Regions from separate parts of the Salmonella sp. GDC200615 genome, predicted to be linked through region 1. Evidence: predicted binding sites of a transcription regulator. Region 1 holds the regulator's gene; each other region holds the start of a gene.
What was found. Region 1 encodes CRP, which controls carbon source genes, mostly activating them, when cyclic AMP is high. Its sites were predicted from a motif close to ATGTGANNNNNNTCACAT; they were not measured.
Positions count from the first base shown of each region.

Region 1 (5,154 bases):
AGCTTTGTGTTGCGCGAAGGCACCGATTATGGTGAACATGAACGTTCGCTTGAACAAAAAGTCGCTGACGTAAAACTCCAACTGCAATCCGGCGAGGCCGTGCTGGTATGGTCTGAATTACATGAAACGGTCAATATTATGCCGAAAAAGCAGTTTCGCGAATAAAACGCCTTTGCCGACAATACATTATTCTAAAGCTCAATCATGGAGTTGCCATGTCAGCCAAACATCCGGTGATAGCAGTAACAGGGTCAAGCGGCGCGGGGACCACCACCACCAGCCTCGCGTTTCGTAAAATTTTCGCGCAGTTAAATCTGCACGCCGCCGAGGTGGAAGGCGACAGTTTTCATCGTTACACCCGCCCGGAAATGGATATGGCGATCCGCAAAGCGCGTGACGCCGGGCGGCATATCAGCTATTTCGGGCCTGAAGCCAATGACTTCAGCCTACTGGAACATACCTTTATTGAGTACGGGCAGACGGGTAAAGGCCAGTCGCGTAAATATCTGCATACCTATGATGAAGCCGTACCGTGGAATCAGGTTCCCGGCACGTTTACCCCCTGGCAGCCGCTTCCCGAACCGACCGATGTGCTGTTTTATGAAGGACTGCACGGCGGCGTCGTCACCCCGCAACATGATGTCGCGCGTCATGTTGATCTGTTGGTTGGCGTGGTGCCTATCGTCAACCTCGAGTGGATTCAGAAACTGATTCGCGACACCAGCGAGCGCGGACACTCCCGTGAAGCGGTGATGGATTCCGTGGTGCGTTCCATGGACGACTACATCAATTACATTACGCCGCAGTTCTCGCGTACCCATATCAACTTCCAGCGCGTACCGACCGTCGACACGTCCAATCCGTTCGCCGCAAAGGGTATTCCCTCGCTGGATGAGAGTTTTGTGGTGATCCATTTCCGCAATCTGGAAGGGATCGATTTTCCCTGGCTCCTAGCGATGCTCCAGGGCTCGTTCATTTCTCACATTAATACATTAGTGGTGCCGGGCGGCAAAATGGGGCTGGCGATGGAGCTGATTATGTTGCCGCTGGTGCAGCGATTAATGGAAGGCAAAAAAATCGAATAACCGTGGTGAAATGCCCGATGGCGCTACGCTTATCGGGCCTACGAGATAAAAACGGGTAGGCCGGATAAAGCCACGCCGCCATCCGGCATCACATGTTACGCCGCAATCACTTCATACGAATGGGTAATATTGACCGCTTTTTCCAGCATTAGCGCCACCGAGCAATATTTTTCCGCGGAGAGATCGACAGCGCGCGCGACGGCAGCCTCTTTCAGATCGCTGCCGGTAACGATAAAATGCAGATTAATGTGCGTAAACAGGCGCGGCGCGTCTTCCCGGCGCTCGGATGTCAGCTTCACTTCGCAGTTGGTGACATTCTGACGGCCCTTTTGCAGGATTGATACCACATCAATAGCGCTACATCCGCCAGCCGCCATTAATACCATCTCCATCGGACTCGGCGCTTTGTCACCGGAGTTACCATCCATTAAAATCTGGTGGCCGGAGGAGGACTCTCCGAGGAACGTGAGCCCTTCAACCCACTTTACACGCGCTTGCATATTTCGTAACTCCAATGTTTCAATTTTCCTGAAAGATTACGCGCATACAACAAAAGTCGCAATGGAAGGCGACCTGGGTCATGCTGAAGCGAGACACCAAGAGACACACGGCGAAAGCTATGCTAAAACAGACAAGATGCTACAGTAATACATTGACGTACTGCATGTATGCAGAGGACATCACATTACAGGCTACAATCTATTTTCGTAGCCCCCTTCCCAGGTAGCGGGAAGTATATTTTTGCAACCCCAGAGACAGTGCCGTTTTCTGGCTCTGGAGACAGCTTATAACAGAGGATAACCGCGCATGGTGCTTGGCAAACCGCAAACAGACCCGACTCTTGAATGGTTCTTGTCTCATTGCCACATTCATAAGTACCCGTCAAAGAGCACGCTGATTCACCAGGGTGAAAAAGCAGAAACGCTGTACTACATCGTTAAAGGCTCCGTGGCAGTGCTGATCAAAGATGAAGAAGGGAAAGAAATGATCCTTTCTTATCTGAATCAGGGTGATTTTATTGGTGAACTGGGCCTGTTTGAAGAAGGCCAGGAACGCAGCGCCTGGGTACGTGCGAAAACCGCATGTGAGGTCGCTGAAATTTCCTACAAAAAATTTCGCCAATTAATCCAGGTCAACCCGGATATTCTGATGCGCCTCTCTTCCCAGATGGCTCGTCGCTTACAAGTCACCTCTGAAAAAGTAGGTAACCTCGCCTTCCTTGACGTCACCGGGCGTATCGCTCAGACGCTGCTGAATCTGGCGAAACAGCCCGATGCCATGACGCACCCGGATGGGATGCAGATCAAAATCACCCGTCAGGAAATCGGCCAGATCGTCGGCTGCTCCCGCGAAACCGTTGGTCGTATTTTGAAAATGCTGGAAGATCAAAACCTGATCTCCGCGCATGGCAAGACCATCGTCGTCTACGGCACCCGTTAATTCCGTCAGAATGGCGCGTTTTATCATGCGCCATTTTTGTTTGCATCGATGTGGCGAAGACTGATTTATCACCCAGAGATTAATTACGCACTACGGCAAACGCTGGTGCTGTGTCTGCCTGTGGCTGTCGGTTTATTGATAGGCCAGCTACACCTGGGCTTGCTTTTCTCTCTCGTTCCCGCCTGCTGCAACATTGCAGGTCTGGATACCCCGCACAAACGTTTTTTTAAACGCCTGATCATCGGCGCGTCGCTGTTCGCCGGATGCAGTCTGGTAACGCAACTTCTGCTGGCGGAATCCATCCCCCTGCCGTTGATCCTGACCGGGCTCACGCTGGTGCTTGGCGTGACGGCGGAAATTAGCCCGCTTCACGCGCGGTTACTGCCAGCGTCGCTGATTGCCGCCATCTTTACCCTGAGTCTTGCAGGATACATGCCCGTCTGGGAGCCGCTGCTCATTTATGCGCTGGGCACGCTATGGTACGGCGTGTTTAACTGGTTTTGGTTCTGGCTATGGCGCGAACAGCCGCTGCGCGAGTCATTGAGTTTGTTATACCGTGAACTGGCCGATTATTGCGAAGCGAAATACAGCCTGCTCACCCAACATATCGATCCGGAAAAAGCGCTGCCTCCCCTGCTGATACGCCAGCAAAAAGCGGTCGATCTCATTACCCAGTGTTACCAACAGATGCATATGCTTTCGGCGCACAACAATAATGATTACAAGCGCCTGTTACGGGCTTTTCAGGAAGCGATGGATTTGCAGGAGCACATCTCCGTCAGCTTGCATCAGCCGGAAGAGGTACAGAAACTGGTAGAACGCAGCCATGCGGAAGAGGTGATTCGCTGGAATGCGCAAACGGTCGCCGCCCGTCTGCGCGTGCTGGCGGATGACATTCTTTATCATCGTCTGCCGACGCGCTTCTCCATGGAAAAACAGATTGGCGCTCTGGAGAAAATCGCCAATCAGCATCCTGAAAATCCGGTAGGCCAGTTCTGCTATTGGCACTTCAGTCGAATCGCCCGTGTGCTGCGTACTCAGCGGCCGCTGTACGCCCGCGACCTGATGGCCGATAAACAGCGTCGTTTGCCGCTACTTCCGGCGCTGAAAAATTATATGTCTCTTAAATCACCGGCGCTACGCAACGCCGGACGCATCAGCGTGATGATGAGCATCGCCAGTCTGATGGGCAGTGCGTTGCACCTGCCTAAACCGTACTGGATACTCATGACGGTGCTGTTTGTCACCCAAAACGGCTATGGCGCGACGCGCGTACGTATTCTGCACCGTTCAGTCGGAACGCTGGTCGGCCTGGTGATTGCCGGCGTCACGCTGCACTTACATATTCCCGAAAGCATTACGCTGGCGGTCATGCTGGTACTAACGCTGGCAAGTTATCTGATTATTCGTAAAAACTACGGCTGGGCGACGGTCGGCTTTACGGTGACGGCGGTATACACCATCCAGTTACTGACGTTAAACGGAGAGCAGTTTATTGTGCCGAGGCTGATCGATACGCTGATTGGCTGTTTAATTGCCTTTGGCGGCATGGTCTGGCTGTGGCCGCAATGGCAAAGCGGGCTATTACGTAAAAACGCCCATGATGCGCTGGAAGCCGATCAAGAAGCTATCCGACTGATCCTCAGTAACGATCCGCAGGCCACCCCGCTCGCTTATCAAAGAATGCGGGTCAACCAGGCGCATAACACGTTATTCAACTCGTTAAATCAGGCAATGCAGGAACCCGGATTCAATACCCACTATCTGTCGGATATGAAACTGTGGGTCACGCACAGCCAGTTTATTGTCGAGCATATCAACGCTATGACGACGCTGGCGCGGGAACACACCATGCTGACGCCTGATCTGGCGCAGCGCTATCTGGAATCTTGCGAGATTGCGATTCAGCGCTGCCAGCAGCGCCTGGAGTACGACAGGCCAGGCGGCTCCGGCGATGTCAATATTCTGGAGTCGCCGGACATGCCGTCACATGGCTTATTGAGCACTCTGGAACAACATTTACAGCGCATCATTGGCCATCTGAACACCATGCACACCATTTCGTCGATGGCCTGGCGTCAGCGTCCGCATCACGGTATCTGGCTGAGTAAGCGGCTACGGGATACAAAAAGTTAAGACCGACTGCCGGATGCGCTACGCTTATCCGGCAATCTACCATCAGGCAACCACCTTCCCTACCGCCTGCGCAAAGCGCTGCATTCCTTCATTGATATCCGCATCTTCCACCACCAGCGACGGGGCAAAACGCATCACGTCGGCTCCGGCATTGAGCACCATCACGCCGGCCTCCGCGCCTGCGTACAGAAAATCGCGCGCCCGATCTTTGTACTTCGGCTTCAGTTCCGCGCCAATCAGCAGCCCCATGCCGCGAATATCGCTGAAAATGTCAAATTGCTCGTCAATCGCCTGCAAATGTTGCACAAACTGTTGCCGCTTAGTGTGAATGCCTTGTAGTACTTCTGGCGTATTAATAATATCGAATGCCGCGCCAGCCACCGCACAGGCCAGCGGATTACCGCCATAGGTTGAACCATGCGAACCGACATGGAAGGCCGAGGCTATTTCCTGCGTGGTCAGCATGGCGCTCACCGGAAAACCGCCGCCTAAC
Region 1 is NZ_CP192247.1:413,957-419,110, reverse strand. It holds gene ACQ29O_RS01870 (YheU family protein) at 1-165, shown strand, start outside; gene ACQ29O_RS01865 (phosphoribulokinase) at 216-1,085, shown strand; gene ACQ29O_RS01860 (OsmC family protein) at 1,181-1,585, opposite strand; gene crp (cAMP-activated global transcriptional regulator CRP) at 1,893-2,525, shown strand; gene ACQ29O_RS01850 (YccS/YhfK family putative transporter) at 2,574-4,661, shown strand; gene argD (bifunctional acetylornithine/succinyldiaminopimelate transaminase) at 4,704-5,154, opposite strand, start outside.

Region 2 (5,154 bases), 1.8 Mb from region 1:
GCCGATAATGTCCACCCTGATGATTTGTGAAATGACCGGCGAGTATCAGTTACTCCCCGGTCTGCTGATTGCCTGTGTAGTCGCGTCAGTGCTCTCGCAAACGTTACGCCATGACTCTATCTACCGCCAGCACGCTGCCGAGCATTGACAAACGAATATACTGCCCCAGCTCACGCTGCTCGGCGCGCGGCAGGTACGGTAGCTCGCCAATCAGCGGCGCTGGCAGTTTTTTCCCAAGCACATCAATAATTTCAGCATAATGCGCCAGGCCAGGATTGATACGATTCGCCACCCAGCCAATTAAGGGCAGTCCATCATTAGCGACAGCTTGCGCAGTCAGTAGCGCATGATTAATGCACCCCTCCTGAATCCCTACCACCATCAATACCGGTAACTGTTCCTGTACCACCCATTCAGACAATGGACGTAAATCATTCATCAAACTACGCCAGCCACCAGTGCCCTCCACAACAACGTGGTCCACTTTATCGCTCAGGCTCGCCAGACCGTTGGACAGCAAGGTGTAATTTATAGGACAGCTATGCGCGACGCTGCTTTCTTCTTCGCTTAACGCGATCGGATTAATCGCCTCATACGGCAACTCCAGCGAAGAGACGCTTTGCAATACCAGCGCATCTTTGTTGCGCATCCCTTCTGCAGTCTCTTTGCTCCCTTTAGCGACAGGTTTATACCCTGCAACGCTCTTACCACTCGACGCTAACGCTTGTAGTAATGCGCGGGAAACCACCGTCTTCCCAACAGAAGTGTCTGTACCTGTAATAAAGAAACGCTTCAGCATCACTAACTCCACCGTTATGCTTCGAAAATATAAGCCAGGAAAATAATACAGTGGAGAAAGTCTAAGATATGGCAAGGGCAATCAGCTTGAGTTAGCGCAAATTTTTGTACAACAGTTAAAAAATGTTAACCCTGTAATAGACGAATCAACAAAGAGCCGTTATACATCGCGTCTTTTACCAACGCCGCCCCGGCCATCGTACCCTGGTTGGTAAACTGCGTGCTTTCCACAACCGTATTCCTGCTGTAGGCGGGCAGCGCCTGTTGACGGATACTGTCAGCAATGGCTGGAAAAAGGATATCAGCCGCTTTACTTAGCGGCGAACCAATAAGAATTTTTTGCGGATTAAATAAATTCACCATGATAGCCAGAATGCGTCCGACATGCGCGCCAACGCCGCTAATAATATCTTTTGCTAATAGATCTCCCTGCATCGCCGCCTGACACAGTGAATCTACCGTTAACGGCTGGCCGTGCAACATTGAACTCATCGACTGATTAAGCCGAAGCTGCGTAAGTTCCAGCACGCTATCGACGCTGGCGATGGTCTCCAGACAGCCATGATTACCGCAATAACAGCGCTTACCATAAGGATCGACCTGGGTATGCCCAATCTCTACCAGACTGCTACTACCCGCATGAAGCAAATGACCGTCGGTGATAACGCCCGCCCCCACATTATGATCAATCACCACCTGGATAACGTCGCGCGCGCCGCGTGAGGCGCCAAAAAGCGCCTCTGCCATCGTCCAGGCGCTAATATCATGCTGAATGTAAACCGGTACGCCGGTGTGCCGCTCCAGCGCATCTCCCAAAGGCATCTCTTTGACATCTTCGTAATACGGCATCCGGTGCACAACGCCGTTTTCGGTATCGATAATGCCCGGTAACGTAATGGCAATGGAGGTCAGACGCTCCAGTTTCTGCTGATGGCGGGTAAAAAACCGATCAACGTGCGTAATAATTCGCTCAAGCAACGGCGTAGCTTCGTTTAACGGCAGCGCCAGACACTCTTCTACCACCAGTTTGCTGCTAAGATCGCGCAGTGCAAGGAAAATTTCGCCACGGCTAATACGAATAGATAAATAGTGCCAGGCTTCCGTTTCCACCATCAGCCCGACGGCGGGACGTCCGCGACTGCCCGCCTCTTTAATTTCAAGTTCCTGAACCAAATGCGCTTCCAGCATTTCGCGAACAATTTTCGTAATACTGGCAGGCGCCAACTGCGCCAGACGAGACAGGTCAATTCGCGATACCGGTCCGAGCTGATCAATCAGGCGATACACTGCGCCAGCATTGGTCTGCTTAATTTGATCGATATGCCCAGGCTGACTATCAGCAACCACCGCTCACTCCCTTTATTTTCGCGCTCCGAAATAATCTGTGTGCTATGGTGAAACACTTCAATACTCGCCGTCAACTTTTTGCTTAGCCGTGTGATTAACTGCACATTTTCACCCTTTTTAAGCGTAATTAATCCCGTCGGGCAGCCAGTAATAGCAGTTGGCAAAACCGCTGTACGGCATGACTCTGTTCATGATGCTTTGGCCATACCAGCCACATTTCAGATACGGCGTCCTCTTCCGCCAGGGGAACCCAGCGCATCTCGCTCATCTGTACACGCTTAAAGGATGCCGGCAGAATCGAGACACCCAGTCCCGCCGCTACCAGACCGATAATGGTCATTGCCTCGCCAACCTCCTGCGTGATGGTCGGCGACAGGTTATAGCGCCGCATCAGGCCGAGGATATCGTCGTAGAGGCCCGTCCCGACATGCGGATCGAAAAAGACGAAAGGTTCTTCCGCCAGTTCTGTCAGACTGACGACCGGCTTTTGCGCCAGCCGATGTTCGCGCGGGATCATGGCCATAAGCGGCTCATGCAAAATCACCTCGCGATTAAGTGTGTCGGGCAACGGCGTATTCCGCAGTAAGCCAATATCCAGTACGCCTTCGTTGAGCGGCGCGATTTGCTCACGCGTATTCATTTCACGCGTTTGCATATGCACCCCCGGATAGGACTGGCGGAACAGCGAAAAGGTATGCGATACCGCCCGAATAAAAGGCGCTGAAGACGTAAAGCCAATACGGATTTCACCCGCTTCGCCCTGATGCAACCGCTCGGCGCGAGCGGCGGCGTCGTTTACCAGACTCAGGATGTGTCGGCTATCCACCAGAAACTGTCGCCCGGCGGCGGTTAACGCTACGCTGCGGTTAGTCCGCGCCAGTAATCGCGCGCCGACCTGCTGCTCCAGAATTTGTATCTGCTGACTCAGCGGCGGCTGCGAGATATTGAGGCGCGCGGCGGCGCGACCAAAATGCAGCTCTTCTGCTACCGCCACAAAGTAACGTAAATGACGTAATTCGATATTCATATTTTTAACGTCTTATTTGAGACAATTAATATATTAGACAGAATATTTTGCTTTTTCTATGCTTTACATGTCGGTTATACCCGTCTCCTGTTGACGGAGATGTAAAGCAAGGATTTAACGTGAGTCGTACAACTATTCTCGATGACGCCACGGCGAGCGATATCGATGAACAACGCCATTCTCAGCCGGTTCAATTTATTAAACGCGGTACAGCGCCTTTCATGCGCGTCACGCTGGCCCTTTTTTCCGCGGGCCTGGCGACTTTCGCGCTCCTTTATTGCGTTCAGCCTATACTACCGGTACTTTCCCAGGAGTTTGGCGTCTCCCCCGCCAGCAGCAGCGTTTCACTTTCTATTTCTACCGCCATGCTGGCTATCGGCTTACTTTTTACCGGCTCGCTTTCTGATGCGATAGGCCGTAAACCGGTGATGGTCACCGCCTTGTTATTAGCCTCCTGCTGCACATTGTTATCAACCATGATGACCAGCTGGCATGGTATTCTGATTATGCGCGCGCTGATCGGTCTGTCGTTAAGCGGCGTCGCCGCGGTGGGAATGACCTACCTGAGCGAAGAAATCCATCCCAGCTTTGTCGCTTTCTCTATGGGGCTTTATATTAGCGGTAATTCCATCGGCGGGATGAGCGGGCGTTTATTAAGCGGCGTCATGACCGACTTTTTTAACTGGCGCATCGCGCTGGCGGCCATCGGATGCTTTGCGCTGGCGTCCGCGCTGATGTTCTGGAAGATTTTACCCGCCTCGCAACATTTCCGTCCCACGTCGCTACGGCCTAAAACGCTATTTATTAATTTCCGTCTCCACTGGCGCGATCGGGGGTTACCTCTGCTGTTTGCAGAAGGTTTTTTACTGATGGGCGCGTTCGTCACCCTGTTTAACTACATTGGTTATCGCCTGATGCTCTCCCCCTGGGAATTAAGCCAGGCCGTGGTCGGACTGTTATCCGTAGCCTATCTCACCGGCACATGGAGCTCGCCGAAAGCTGGCGCCATGACCTCACGCTATGGCCGGGGGCCGGTGATGCTGTTCTCTACCGCAGTAATGCTGGGTGGGCTTTTACTGACGCTTTTTACCTCGCTTTGGCTGATTTTTGCTGGGATGCTGCTTTTTTCCGCCGGCTTTTTCGCCGCGCACTCCGTGGCCAGTAGCTGGATTGGCCCGCGTGCGCGTCGGGCGAAGGGACAGGCCTCGTCACTTTATCTTTTCAGCTATTATCTGGGGTCCAGTATTGCCGGGACGCTAGGCGGTGTATTCTGGCATAGTTACGGCTGGAACGGCGTAGGTGGTTTTATCGCGCTAATGCTGGTGCTGGCCATCCTGGTCGGGACGCGGTTACATCACCGTCTTCATGCCTGAAAAGAAATATTCCGGCGATAGCAACGTGCGCTATCGCCGGGCTGGTTTCACGCCACGACTCACTGTTCACCATAGACCTGTCAGGCTTGATACGCCCATAACTTCTCTGATTGCATCCAGCGCCAGAAGCGTAAATACCACCCAGATTATCGGATTCATATACGGTGTGCCTGTTATTCTGGAGGGCGGATATTACCGACTCTGCGGCCAAAAATAACGGCCGGTAACGTAAAGCTACCTATTATGGTGGGGGCTGACATCGCGTTACCGGGGGATTGTACATAGCGTTACATGCCGAAACCAATCACTCACGGAAGCCTTTTGATAACAGCGATATAGTCATTTCACCGGCCCCGCAGTGGGGTTGAATGAAAACCAAATCGAGGGTATCAAAATGAAAAAAGTATTAGCTCTGGTTGTTGCCGCTGCAATGGGTCTCTCTTCCGCAGCATTCGCGGCTGAGACTGCAACGCCTGCGAAAACCGCAGCGCCTGCCAAAACAACCCAGAACACCCAGCACCACAAAAAACAGCATAAAAAAACCGTTGAGCAAAAAGCGCAGGCGGCTAAAAAGCACCAGAAAAAAGGTGGTAAAGCGCCAGCCAAAAC
Region 2 is NZ_CP192247.1:2,203,690-2,208,843, reverse strand. It holds gene clcB (voltage-gated ClC-type chloride channel ClcB) at 1-148, shown strand, start outside; gene bioD (dethiobiotin synthase) at 104-799, opposite strand; gene mlc (sugar metabolism global transcriptional regulator Mlc) at 925-2,145, opposite strand; gene ACQ29O_RS10555 (LysR family transcriptional regulator) at 2,273-3,172, opposite strand; gene ACQ29O_RS10550 (MFS transporter) at 3,292-4,545, shown strand; gene ACQ29O_RS10545 (KPN_01571 family protein) at 4,612-4,704, opposite strand; gene asr (acid resistance repetitive basic protein Asr) at 4,940-5,154, shown strand, end outside.
Region 2: the regulator CRP is predicted to act here: its motif matches at 2,234-2,251, upstream of mlc (sugar metabolism global transcriptional regulator Mlc).

Region 3 (5,154 bases), 1.2 Mb from region 1:
GAACATCAGCGTGACCAGCGCTCCGCGTCGACGAGCGGGAAGGTATTCCGACGTCATGGTGATGGTATTCGGCATCGCTCCGCCCAGTCCCAGACCGGTTAAGAAGCGCAGCAACACCAGGGTTTCTATATCCGGCGAGAAAGCGGAAAGCAGGCTCAATGCGCCGAATAGCGCCACGCAAAGCTCAATGACCCGCTTGCGGCCAAAACGATCCGCCAGCGGCCCGCATAGCAGCGCGCCGGCCGTAAGCCCCAGCAGCCCTGCGCCAAACAGCGGCGCAAGTTCGCTGGCGCTTAGCTGCCAGTGAGTACGAATATCCGGGGCGATGAAGCCAATCGCGGCGGTGTCAAAACCGTCGAGCATAACCACCAGAAAACAGCAGATGATAACGCGCCACTGCATTTTGCCGACGGGCGCGGCATCAATAAGGGCTTGTAGATCACGTCGTTGAGTCATAGCTAATGCCTCAGTGCAGGGAGATAGATGTTGTTTTTATGTTTGCTATGTTACGAGTTTGTAGAGTGAGCGATAAAATGTACAATGGCTTTTCAGGCAGAGACATAACCTGGAGGTTATAGCGAATGGCGAACTGGGCGCAGAAATTGAAATTACATCACCTGCAAACGCTGGTTGCGCTGGGCGAACAGGGCAACCTGACGCACGTCGCCCGGATGATGAATATCTCCCAGCCGGCGCTATCGAAGTGGCTATCTCAACTCGAAGATGAGATAGGCATCACGCTTTTTGAGCGCCACAGTAAAGGACTACGCCCCTCGGAAGGCGGTAAATTACTGCTCCAGCACGCCCAGCGCCTAATTAACGATCTGGAGCGTTCACAGTATGAAATCGCCCGTTTCAAGCAGGGCGGCCTGGTTGGCAGCCTGAAGATCGGCTGTTCGCCCGTGGCGACTGACTGCGTATCACAGGCGATTCTGAGCCTGCTTAACGAAATGCCGACGCTGCATCTGAATATTGAAGAGAAGGTAATGACGCCGCTGCTGCACGATTTGCTTGCCGGTCAGGTGGATGTGGTGGTAGGGCGTGTCGGCGGCCGCGCCCTGCAACTGCCGCTTAATTATCAGGTACTTTATACCGAGCCGGTCTGCTTTGTGGCGCGTCCGCACCATCCGCTGGCCGCGCGAGCGCAGATCGCCTGGAGCGATCTGGCGCACTGGCGGTGGATAGTCTGGCCAACCGGCACCCCTATTCGCATCAGTATTGATAACGCCCTCGTCGATAATGGCGTCATGCTCCCGGAAAACACCATTGAATCGGCGTCAATGAACGTCAGCACCAATTTGCTGCAAAGCAGCGATATGATCTCTATTCTTTCTTTACGGCTGGCGCAACGCTATGCCAGCCAGGGGCATTGCCCGATGTTCCTGCTGTCTATACCCACTATGCTAAGAATTCATGATGTGATCGGTAGCACGTTTTAACGTTTAATTGTATGATGAATCCATCTCATCAAGGGCTTTAAACATGAGTAAGTCACTGAATATTATCTGGCAATATATACGCGCTTTTGTATTGATTTATGCCTGTTTGTACGCAGGCATTTTTCTTGCATCACTGCTTCCTATCACTATTCCCGGCAGCATTATCGGGATGTTAATTCTGTTTGTATTGCTGGCGCTGCAAATTCTGCCGGCAAAGTGGGTTAACCCCGGCTGTTATGTGCTGATTCGTTATATGGCGTTGCTGTTTGTGCCGATTGGCGTTGGGGTCATGCAATATTTTGACTTACTGCGCGCGCAATTCGGCCCGGTGGTGGTCTCTTGCGCTATCAGTACGCTGGTCGTTTTTGTGGTCGTAAGCTGGAGTTCACATCTGATACACGGTGAGCGTAAAGTGGTTGGGCAGAAGGGAACGAAAAAATGATGACATATATCTGGTGGTCGTTACCGCTGACGCTGGCGGTATTTTTCGCCGCCCGCCGACTGGCGGCGCATTTTAAAATGCCGTTGCTGAATCCGCTGCTGGTGGCAATGGTAGTCATTATTCCTTTTCTGTTGCTGACCGGTATTCCCTACGAGCACTACTTCAAAGGCAGCGAAGTACTTAACGATCTGCTGCAACCGGCGGTAGTGGCACTGGCCTATCCCCTTTATGAACAATTGCACCAGATTCGCGCGCGTTGGAAATCCATTATTAGCATCTGTTTTGTCGGCAGTCTGGTAGCGATGATTACCGGGACATCCGTTGCCTTGCTGATGGGCGCAACGCCTGAAATCGCGGCATCGGTACTGCCTAAATCCGTGACTACGCCTATCGCGATGGCGGTGGGCGGCAGCATCGGCGGCATCCCCGCGATCAGCGCGGTATGCGTAATTTTTGTCGGTATTCTGGGCGCGGTGTTTGGCCACACGCTGTTAAACGCGATGCACATCCGTACTAAGGCCGCACGCGGGCTGGCAATAGGGACCGCCTCACATGCGCTCGGTACTGCGCGCTGCGCCGAGCTGGATTACCAGGAAGGCGCGTTTAGCTCCCTGGCGCTGGTGATCTGCGGCATTATTACCTCGCTGGTAGCGCCCTTTTTGTTTCCGCTCATTCTGGCGGTAATGCGCTAACGACGGGACAAAAGACCGGGTTAAAATTTGCGATACGTCGCGCATTTTTCATTTAAGTTTCACAAGTTGCATAAGCAATGAGATTTAGATCACATATTAAGACATAGCAGGCCCGTAAACTACGGTTCCATTACATTGTTATGAGGCAACGCCATGCATCCACGTTTTCAAACTGCTTTTGCCCAGCTTGCGGATAATTTGCAATCAGCGCTGGCCCCTATCCTGGCGGACCACCATTTTCCCGCCATGCTGACCGCAGAGCAGGTCTCGACGCTTAAAAATACGGCGGGACTGGACGAAGACGCGCTGGCTTTCGCACTGTTACCTCTGGCGGCGGCCTGCGCCCGTACCGATTTGTCCCATTTTAACGTCGGCGCGATTGCGCGCGGCGTCAGCGGCAACTGGTATTTCGGCGCGAATATGGAGTTCCTGGGCGCCACCATGCAACAAACTGTGCATGCTGAACAAAGCGCGATTAGCCACGCCTGGCTACGCGGCGAAAAAGGGCTCGCCGCCGTCACCGTTAACTACACGCCTTGCGGCCACTGTCGCCAGTTTATGAACGAGCTGAACAGCGGTCTGGATCTGCGCATTCATCTGCCGGGCCGCGCGCCGCATACGTTACGCGATTATCTGCCTGACGCTTTCGGGCCAAAAGATCTGGAGATCAAAACGCTGCTGATGGACGAGCAGGATCATGGCTTTACGTTAACGGGCGATACGCTAACGCAAGCGGCGATAACGGCAGCCAATAAGAGCCATATGCCTTATAGCCACTCACCGAGCGGCGTGGCGCTGGAATGTAAAGATGGCCGTATTTTCACCGGCAGCTATGCGGAAAACGCCGCCTTTAACCCTACGCTTCCCCCGCTGCAAGGCGCGCTAAACCTGCTGAGTCTCAATGGCTATGACTATGCGGATATTCAGCGCGCGATTCTGGCGGAAAAAGGCGATGCAGCATTAATTCAATGGGATGCCACCGCCGCAACGCTGAAAGCGTTAGGTTGCCATAATATTGACCGCGTCCTTCTCGGCTAAGCAAATGTGCCGGATAGCGACGCACTGGCGTCTTATCCGGCCTGACTCTCCTCTCCCGCGACTCGATACAAGGGAAATCATGCTGAAAATCTCCGCAATCAGACGGCGGTTTCTTGCGCTACGTCTTCGGGTACAGTAGCCTGATCGTACTTTCATCCTGGTATCGAGTTTCCTGCATGTTAAAGCGCGTGTTTTACAGCCTGTTGGTCCTGTTAGGCTTGCTGCTGTTGACGGTGCTTGGCCTCGATCGGTGGATGAGCTGGAAAACAGCGCCCTATATCTATGACGAGCTACAGGATCTCCCCTACCGCCAGGTTGGCGTCGTGTTAGGGACAGCCAAATACTATCGCAAGGGTGTCATTAATCAGTACTATCGTTATCGTATCCAGGGCGCGTTAAACGCTTACAATAGCGGTAAAGTCAATTACCTGCTGCTCAGCGGCGACAATGCCCTGCAAAGCTATAACGAACCGATGACCATGCGCAAAGACCTTATCGCGGCGGGCGTCGATCCTGCGGACATTGTGCTTGATTACGCTGGCTTCCGTACGCTTGACTCCATTGTGCGTACCCGCAAAGTGTTTGATACCAACGACTTTATTATCATCACTCAGCGCTTCCACTGCGAACGCGCCTTGTTTATTGCGCTGCATATGGGCATTCAGGCGCAGTGTTACGCGGTACCTTCGCCCAAAAATATGCTGACAGTGCGCCTGCGCGAATTTGGCGCCCGCTTTAGCGCGCTGGCGGATCTCTATATTTTTAAACGCGAACCGCGTTTTTTAGGCCCGCTGGTACCTATTCCCACGCAGCATCAGGTGCCGAATGACGCCCAGGGGTATCCGGCAGTTACGCCGGAACAATTGCTTGAACTGGAAAAGAAAAAAGGGAAATGATCATGGATGTACAGACGATATTTGTCATATTAGCCTTTCTGCTACTCCCGCTTTTTTGCTTCCGTGAGGCCTGGAAAGGCTGGCGAACCGGCGCGGTAGATAAAGTTGTCAAAAATGCGCGAAAACCGGTTTATGTCTATCGCCATGCCGATCCCGTACAATATTGGTCTTATCTTTTTCTTTATACCGGTTGCGGTTTTTTATTTACTGGAATGATTATTTATCTTCTTTTTTATCGTTAATCTATTTATTATCCCTTTAAAATTGAGAATAGTTATTATTATGATATAAGGAGCAAATGCTGTTTTGCATTCTGGTTTCATTTTTTTGTGAATTCTTTCACAGAATACCCTTCTTTCAATGCTTAGGCTGGCGGTAGATTTTAGATCATTAAAACGCGTTATTTGCGTTTCGCCTTAATTTATTCAAGCATTAAGGAAGATTATATGCCGCAACAAAATTATCTGGATGAACTCACGCCTGGTTTTACGCCATTACTGGCAATAAAAGAGGCTTCACGTTGTTTATTATGTCACGATGCGCCCTGTAGTCAGGATTGCCCGGCGCAAACCGATCCGGGGAAATTTATTCGTTCTATTTACTTTCGCAATTTTAAAGGCGCAGCGGAAACTATCCGGGAAAATAAT
Region 3 is NZ_CP192247.1:1,630,256-1,635,409, reverse strand. It holds gene mhbT (3-hydroxybenzoate transporter MhbT) at 1-456, opposite strand, end outside; gene ACQ29O_RS07580 (LysR family transcriptional regulator) at 582-1,439, shown strand; gene ACQ29O_RS07575 (CidA/LrgA family protein) at 1,483-1,881, shown strand; gene ACQ29O_RS07570 (CidB/LrgB family autolysis modulator) at 1,878-2,573, shown strand; gene cdd (cytidine deaminase) at 2,727-3,611, shown strand; gene sanA (outer membrane permeability protein SanA) at 3,788-4,507, shown strand; gene ACQ29O_RS07555 (DUF2542 family protein) at 4,504-4,749, shown strand; gene ACQ29O_RS07550 (NAD(P)-dependent oxidoreductase) at 4,954-5,154, shown strand, end outside.
Region 3: the regulator CRP is predicted to act here: its motif matches at 2,651-2,668, upstream of cdd (cytidine deaminase).

Region 4 (5,154 bases), 800 kb from region 1:
TCACCATCGCATGGTGACGTTCAGCGGATTCCACTTTAACTACGGGCTCGCCTTGCAGGATCTCTTCTTCCGTCGCGCTGATTTTGGTGTTGCTGATCACGCCGCGTTTAAGCAGCAGATAGCGCGTCGCTGCGCCTACCCAGCTATAAAGCGTGACGGGCGTTTCGCGCTCGCCGGTCCAGACAATGACACGCCGCATCCGTTTTAACTGCCTGTGAACGTCCTGTACCGTTTCAACCGGCGTCTCGAACAGTTCCCGGAATGTATCGGTAATCAGTTCCGGCCGCGTGTTTTGAATAAGATAAGTTTCACAGGATTGCGTAATCAGCGTGAGCGAAAGCGTATTCAACGCTTTCAGGCGGCGGTTAGCGCGTACCCAGCGCGAAGATTCCATATTCAGATTACTTCGCATTCCCTCCAGCGCCGCCGTGCGTCGCACCAGATCGCCCCAGGCGTTGTCGACTTCTTCGCTGTCGCCATGCTTAATACAAAGTTGCATTAGCTGATATTGCGCTACCAGTAAACTGTCCAGTTCGCGATCAACCTCCTGCTTTATCGATCGCGGCGAGAAAAGCAGATCCGCTAAAATAGCGCAGCCAATGCCGATGACGATTTCGCTACAGCGCTCAAGCGCAAATTGCGGCGTAAGCAGCGGCTCCGTCTGAATGGTAATCACAATGATCAGCGCAGTATAACCTGACAGTCCCCACGCATAAGAGTTTTCGATCCGTACTAAAGAGGAGATCCAGGTACAAAAACCGGCCCAGACACAGCACACCAGAATCATCAATAACGGCGCGCGGATCATAGAGATAATAATGATAAGCGCGGCGATACAGCCAATAAACGTCCCGATAATACGCAACATTCCGCGATAACGGATAGCGCCGGAATAGGGTTCCCCGCCGGCGGCAAATGCCGGGCCTGCCGCCACGATCGCGGCGGTCAGCACCGCCCAACGCGGCGTCTCCAGTTGAAAATGGAAGCCGATAAATAATGCCAGCACAATGGCGCACGCCAGCTTTACCGCAAAACGAATGTGCTGGTTGGCAATGGAGAAAATGCCCATGACGATTAACCGAATTCGCGCAGCCGGTGCGCCAGTTTACGGAAGAAGGAGTCCTGGCTTGCGTCACGATCCTGCTTACCGGTGATCACGACGGTTGCCGTCGTACCGGCAGGCCACAAATTCCCCTGCTGCTCGTCGAGCCGGATACGCACCGGGACACGCTGGGCCAGACGCACCCATTCGAGGTTAGAGTCTATCGTCGCCATCCCTTTCGCATCGCTGGTACTGCTGGCATTCGTTACCCCTGCCGCCACGCTATCGACGGTACCTTTTAATACCCGGTTGCTGCCAAGCGGCGTGATTTCGGCACGATATCCCGGACGCACGCCTTCCAGCTTGGTCTCTTCCATATAGGCCTGCACGTAAAAAGAGTTCTTTTTCACCAGGGCGACGGCTGTGGAACCGCGGGTAATAAATTCACCGGCATAAACATTAAGGTTAGTCACCCAGCCGTCGGCAGGCGCGCGAATGACGGTGCGTTCCAGATCGAGTTTAGCCAGATCGCGCGTCGCCTGGGCTTTAGCCAGTTGATGCAGTACCGTCTGCAAGACGTTGTTCGCCTGATCGATCTCTTCCCGGGACATCGCCTGTACGCCGAGGCGATTACGGCGACCGGCTTCCTGGCGTTTTTCCTGCGCCAGTACCTGATAATAGGCTACATCAGCTTCCGCTTCCGCCAGCGCTTTTTGATAGCGTGGCTGATCGATGGTAAACAGGACATGATCCTTTTTCACCAGTTGGTTATCATGCACGTTTACATGGGTAATCAGGCCCGCGACATCCGGGGCAATAGCGACGACATCGGCGCTAAAACGCGCGTCGCGCGTCCAGGGAGATTCGGTGTAATACACCCAGGCGCGGAAAATGGCGATAAAGGCCAGAATAACCAGTACGAGGGTAATGGCCGTACGGGAGAGTTTTCTTGTTAGTGTTTTCACTTCAACCTCAAACGAACAGGCGCGATATTAAATAAAACAGACAACAATACAGCGCGGTATTGAACAAAGCCGGATGCCAGACAAAATCATAGATACCCGTCGGCACAAGCATCCGACGCACCAGCCAAAAAATAGCCAGTGACAAAAGCAATTCGAAAAATATCGGTGGGAAGGAAAGACCAAACACCACGATAACGGGAAACAGACTCATGTTGACCTTGATTTCTGAGAGAGAGCAGGCGATAGATTGTTAAGCTACATCGCCGCAGAGAAGGGCAAGAGACGCCAGGCGAGAGCGACATAGCTCTTATTCGAATAATAGTATATTAACGTAATTGTTATGCTGTTATCTATATTATGTGATCTAAATCACTTTTAAGCCAGAGTGAATAATGGAACGATTAAAACGAATGTCGGTATTCGCCAAAGTTGTCGAGTTTGGCTCTTTTACCGCCGCAGCCAGACAGCTGCAAATGAGCGTATCGTCCATCAGCCAGACTGTGGCGAAACTGGAAGATGAGCTTCAGGTTAAATTGCTCAACCGCAGCACACGCAGCATTGGGCTCACCGAGGCTGGAAAAATCTATTATCAGGGCTGTCGTCGTATGCTGCATGAAGTGCAGGATGTTCATGAGCAGCTTTACGCTTTTAATAACACGCCCATCGGTACATTGCGTATCGGCTGTTCTTCAACCATGGCGCAAAATGTGCTGGCCGGGCTTACCGCAAAATTATTAAAAGAGTATCCCGGTCTGGCGGTCAATCTTGTGACAGGAATTCCGGCTCCGGATTTAATTGCCGACGGACTGGACGTGGTGATCCGCGTGGGCGCGCTGCAAGACTCCAGCCTGTTTTCCCGTCGACTCGGCGCGATGCCGATGGTTGTGTACGCCGCCAAGCCCTACCTCGCTCAGTACGGCGTCCCGGAAAAACCCGCCGATCTCAGTAGCCATTCCTGGCTGGAATATAGCGTGCGCCCGGATAATGAGTTTGAACTTATCGCGCCGGAAGGAATTTCTACCCGACTGATTCCACAGGGGCGGTTCGTCACTAACGATCCGATGACGCTGGTACGCTGGCTGACCGCCGGAACCGGAATCGCCTATGTGCCGCTGATGTGGGTGATCGATGAGATCAATCGTGGCGATCTGGAGATCCTGCTGCCTCGCTATCAGTCCGATCCCCGTCCGGTGTACGCGCTGTACACCGAAAAAGATAAGCTGCCGCTTAAAGTGCAGGTAGTGATTAACGCGTTAACTGACTATTTTGTCGATGTCGCACACCTGTTTCAGGGGATGCACGGGCGGGGAAAAGAAAAATAAAAACACCGGGTAATTGCTGAAGACGATTGTAGGCCAGATGCCACCCGAGGCTGACATTTCCTGATGGCGCTGCGCTTATCAGGCCTGGGCGGCACACACCACAGGCCTGATAAGGCGGGCAGTTATGCGGTGCCGCCAACCGTCAGGTTATCGACTTTCAGCGTCGGCTGGCCTACGCCTACCGGCAGGCTTTGGCCCTCTTTACCGCAGACCCCCACCCCGTTATCCAGCTTAAGGTCGTTGCCGACCATGGAGATCTGTTGCATCGTTTCAATGCCTGATCCAATCAACGTCGCGCCCTTCACCGGCGTCGTGACTTTGCCATTTTCAATCAGATACGCTTCCGAGGTAGAGAACACAAACTTGCCGGAGGTGATATCCACCTGACCACCGCCAAAGTTAGGCGCATAGATGCCGTACTCAACGGATTCGATAATTTCCTGCGGCGTTGACTGCCCCGCCAACATATAGGTATTCGTCATACGCGGCATCGGCAGATGCGCGTAAGATTCGCGACGCCCGTTACCGGTCGGCGCAGCGCCCATCAGGCGAGCGTTCAGCTTGTCCTGCATGTATCCTTTCAGCACGCCATTTTCAATCAATACGTTGTACTGGCCTGGCGTACCTTCATCATCGATAGCAACGGAGCCGCGACGGTTCATCATTGTGCCGTCGTCCACTACGGTGCAAAGCGCGGAGGCAACCTGCTCGCCGATCTGACCGCTAAACACAGATGTCCCACGACGGTTAAAATCACCTTCCAGCCCGTGACCGACCGCTTCGTGCAGCAATACGCCCGGCCACCCGGCGCCCAGAACCACCGGTAACGTCCCCGCTGGCGCAGCGACCGCGGAGAGATTAACCAGCGCCATGCGTACCGCTTCTTTCGCCCACGCGTCGGCGCGAACCTCGCCGTCGAGATCGGCAAGAAAATACTCATAACCAAAGCGACCGCCGCCGCCGCTGGCGCCGCGCTCGCGTTTACCGTCTTCTTCCACCTGCACGCTAACGGACAACCGCACCAGTGGACGGACATCCGCCGCCAGCGTCCCGTCGGTCGCCGCCACGAGGATTAATTCATATACGCCGGTCAGGCTGGCGTTAACTTCCTGCACGCGTTTATCGGCTTCTCGCGCCACTTTGTCAACGCGTCTGAGGATATCCAGCTTCTCTTCGCGGCTCATACTTTGCAGCGGATCAAGGGTGGTGTAGAGCGGCTGATGCGCTACGGCGGCGAGCGTTTTTACCTTGCCTTCGCCGTTCTCGCGTACAATGGTTCGCGCTGCCTGCGCACTCTGCTCCAGCGCCAGGAGGCTTATCTGGTCAGCATAAGCAAAACCGGTTTTTTCGCCGCTAATGGCGCGAACGCCAACGCCCTGGTCGATATTATATGAACCATCTTTAATGATGCTGTCTTCTAAAACCCAGGATTCGTGATAGCTCGACTGAAAATAGAGGTCGCCATAATCAAGACGGCGTTCGGCCAGTTGGCCCAAAATAGCGAACAGATCCTGATGGTTCAGGCCATTCGCCGCTAGCAATTGTTCACTTACCAGGTTCAGACTCATCGTTTTTGCTACTCGTTGATTTCTGCCGGATGGCGGTTCACGCCTTATCCGGACTACGTTGTTAGATTGTACAAACCGGATAAACGCAGCGCCGTCCGGCATGACTATTTACTGAGAGTGGGGCAATTCCTCGCCCCCGTCAAATCATTGCTGGCTTTCTTTTATCGGTTGGCGCAGAACTTCGTTGATCTGCGGCGCATCGACCGGACCGGTAATGCGATATCGCAAAATGGAGACCTTGCTCCATAGCGGCCCCA
Region 4 is NZ_CP192247.1:4,268,192-4,273,345, forward strand. It holds gene aaeB (p-hydroxybenzoic acid efflux pump subunit AaeB) at 1-1,069, opposite strand, end outside; gene aaeA (p-hydroxybenzoic acid efflux pump subunit AaeA) at 1,075-2,007, opposite strand; gene aaeX (p-hydroxybenzoic acid efflux pump operon protein AaeX) at 2,015-2,218, opposite strand; gene aaeR (HTH-type transcriptional activator AaeR) at 2,400-3,329, shown strand; gene tldD (metalloprotease TldD) at 3,452-4,897, opposite strand; gene yhdP (AsmA2 domain-containing protein YhdP) at 5,042-5,154, opposite strand, start outside.
Region 4: the regulator CRP is predicted to act here: its motif matches at 2,365-2,382, upstream of aaeR (HTH-type transcriptional activator AaeR).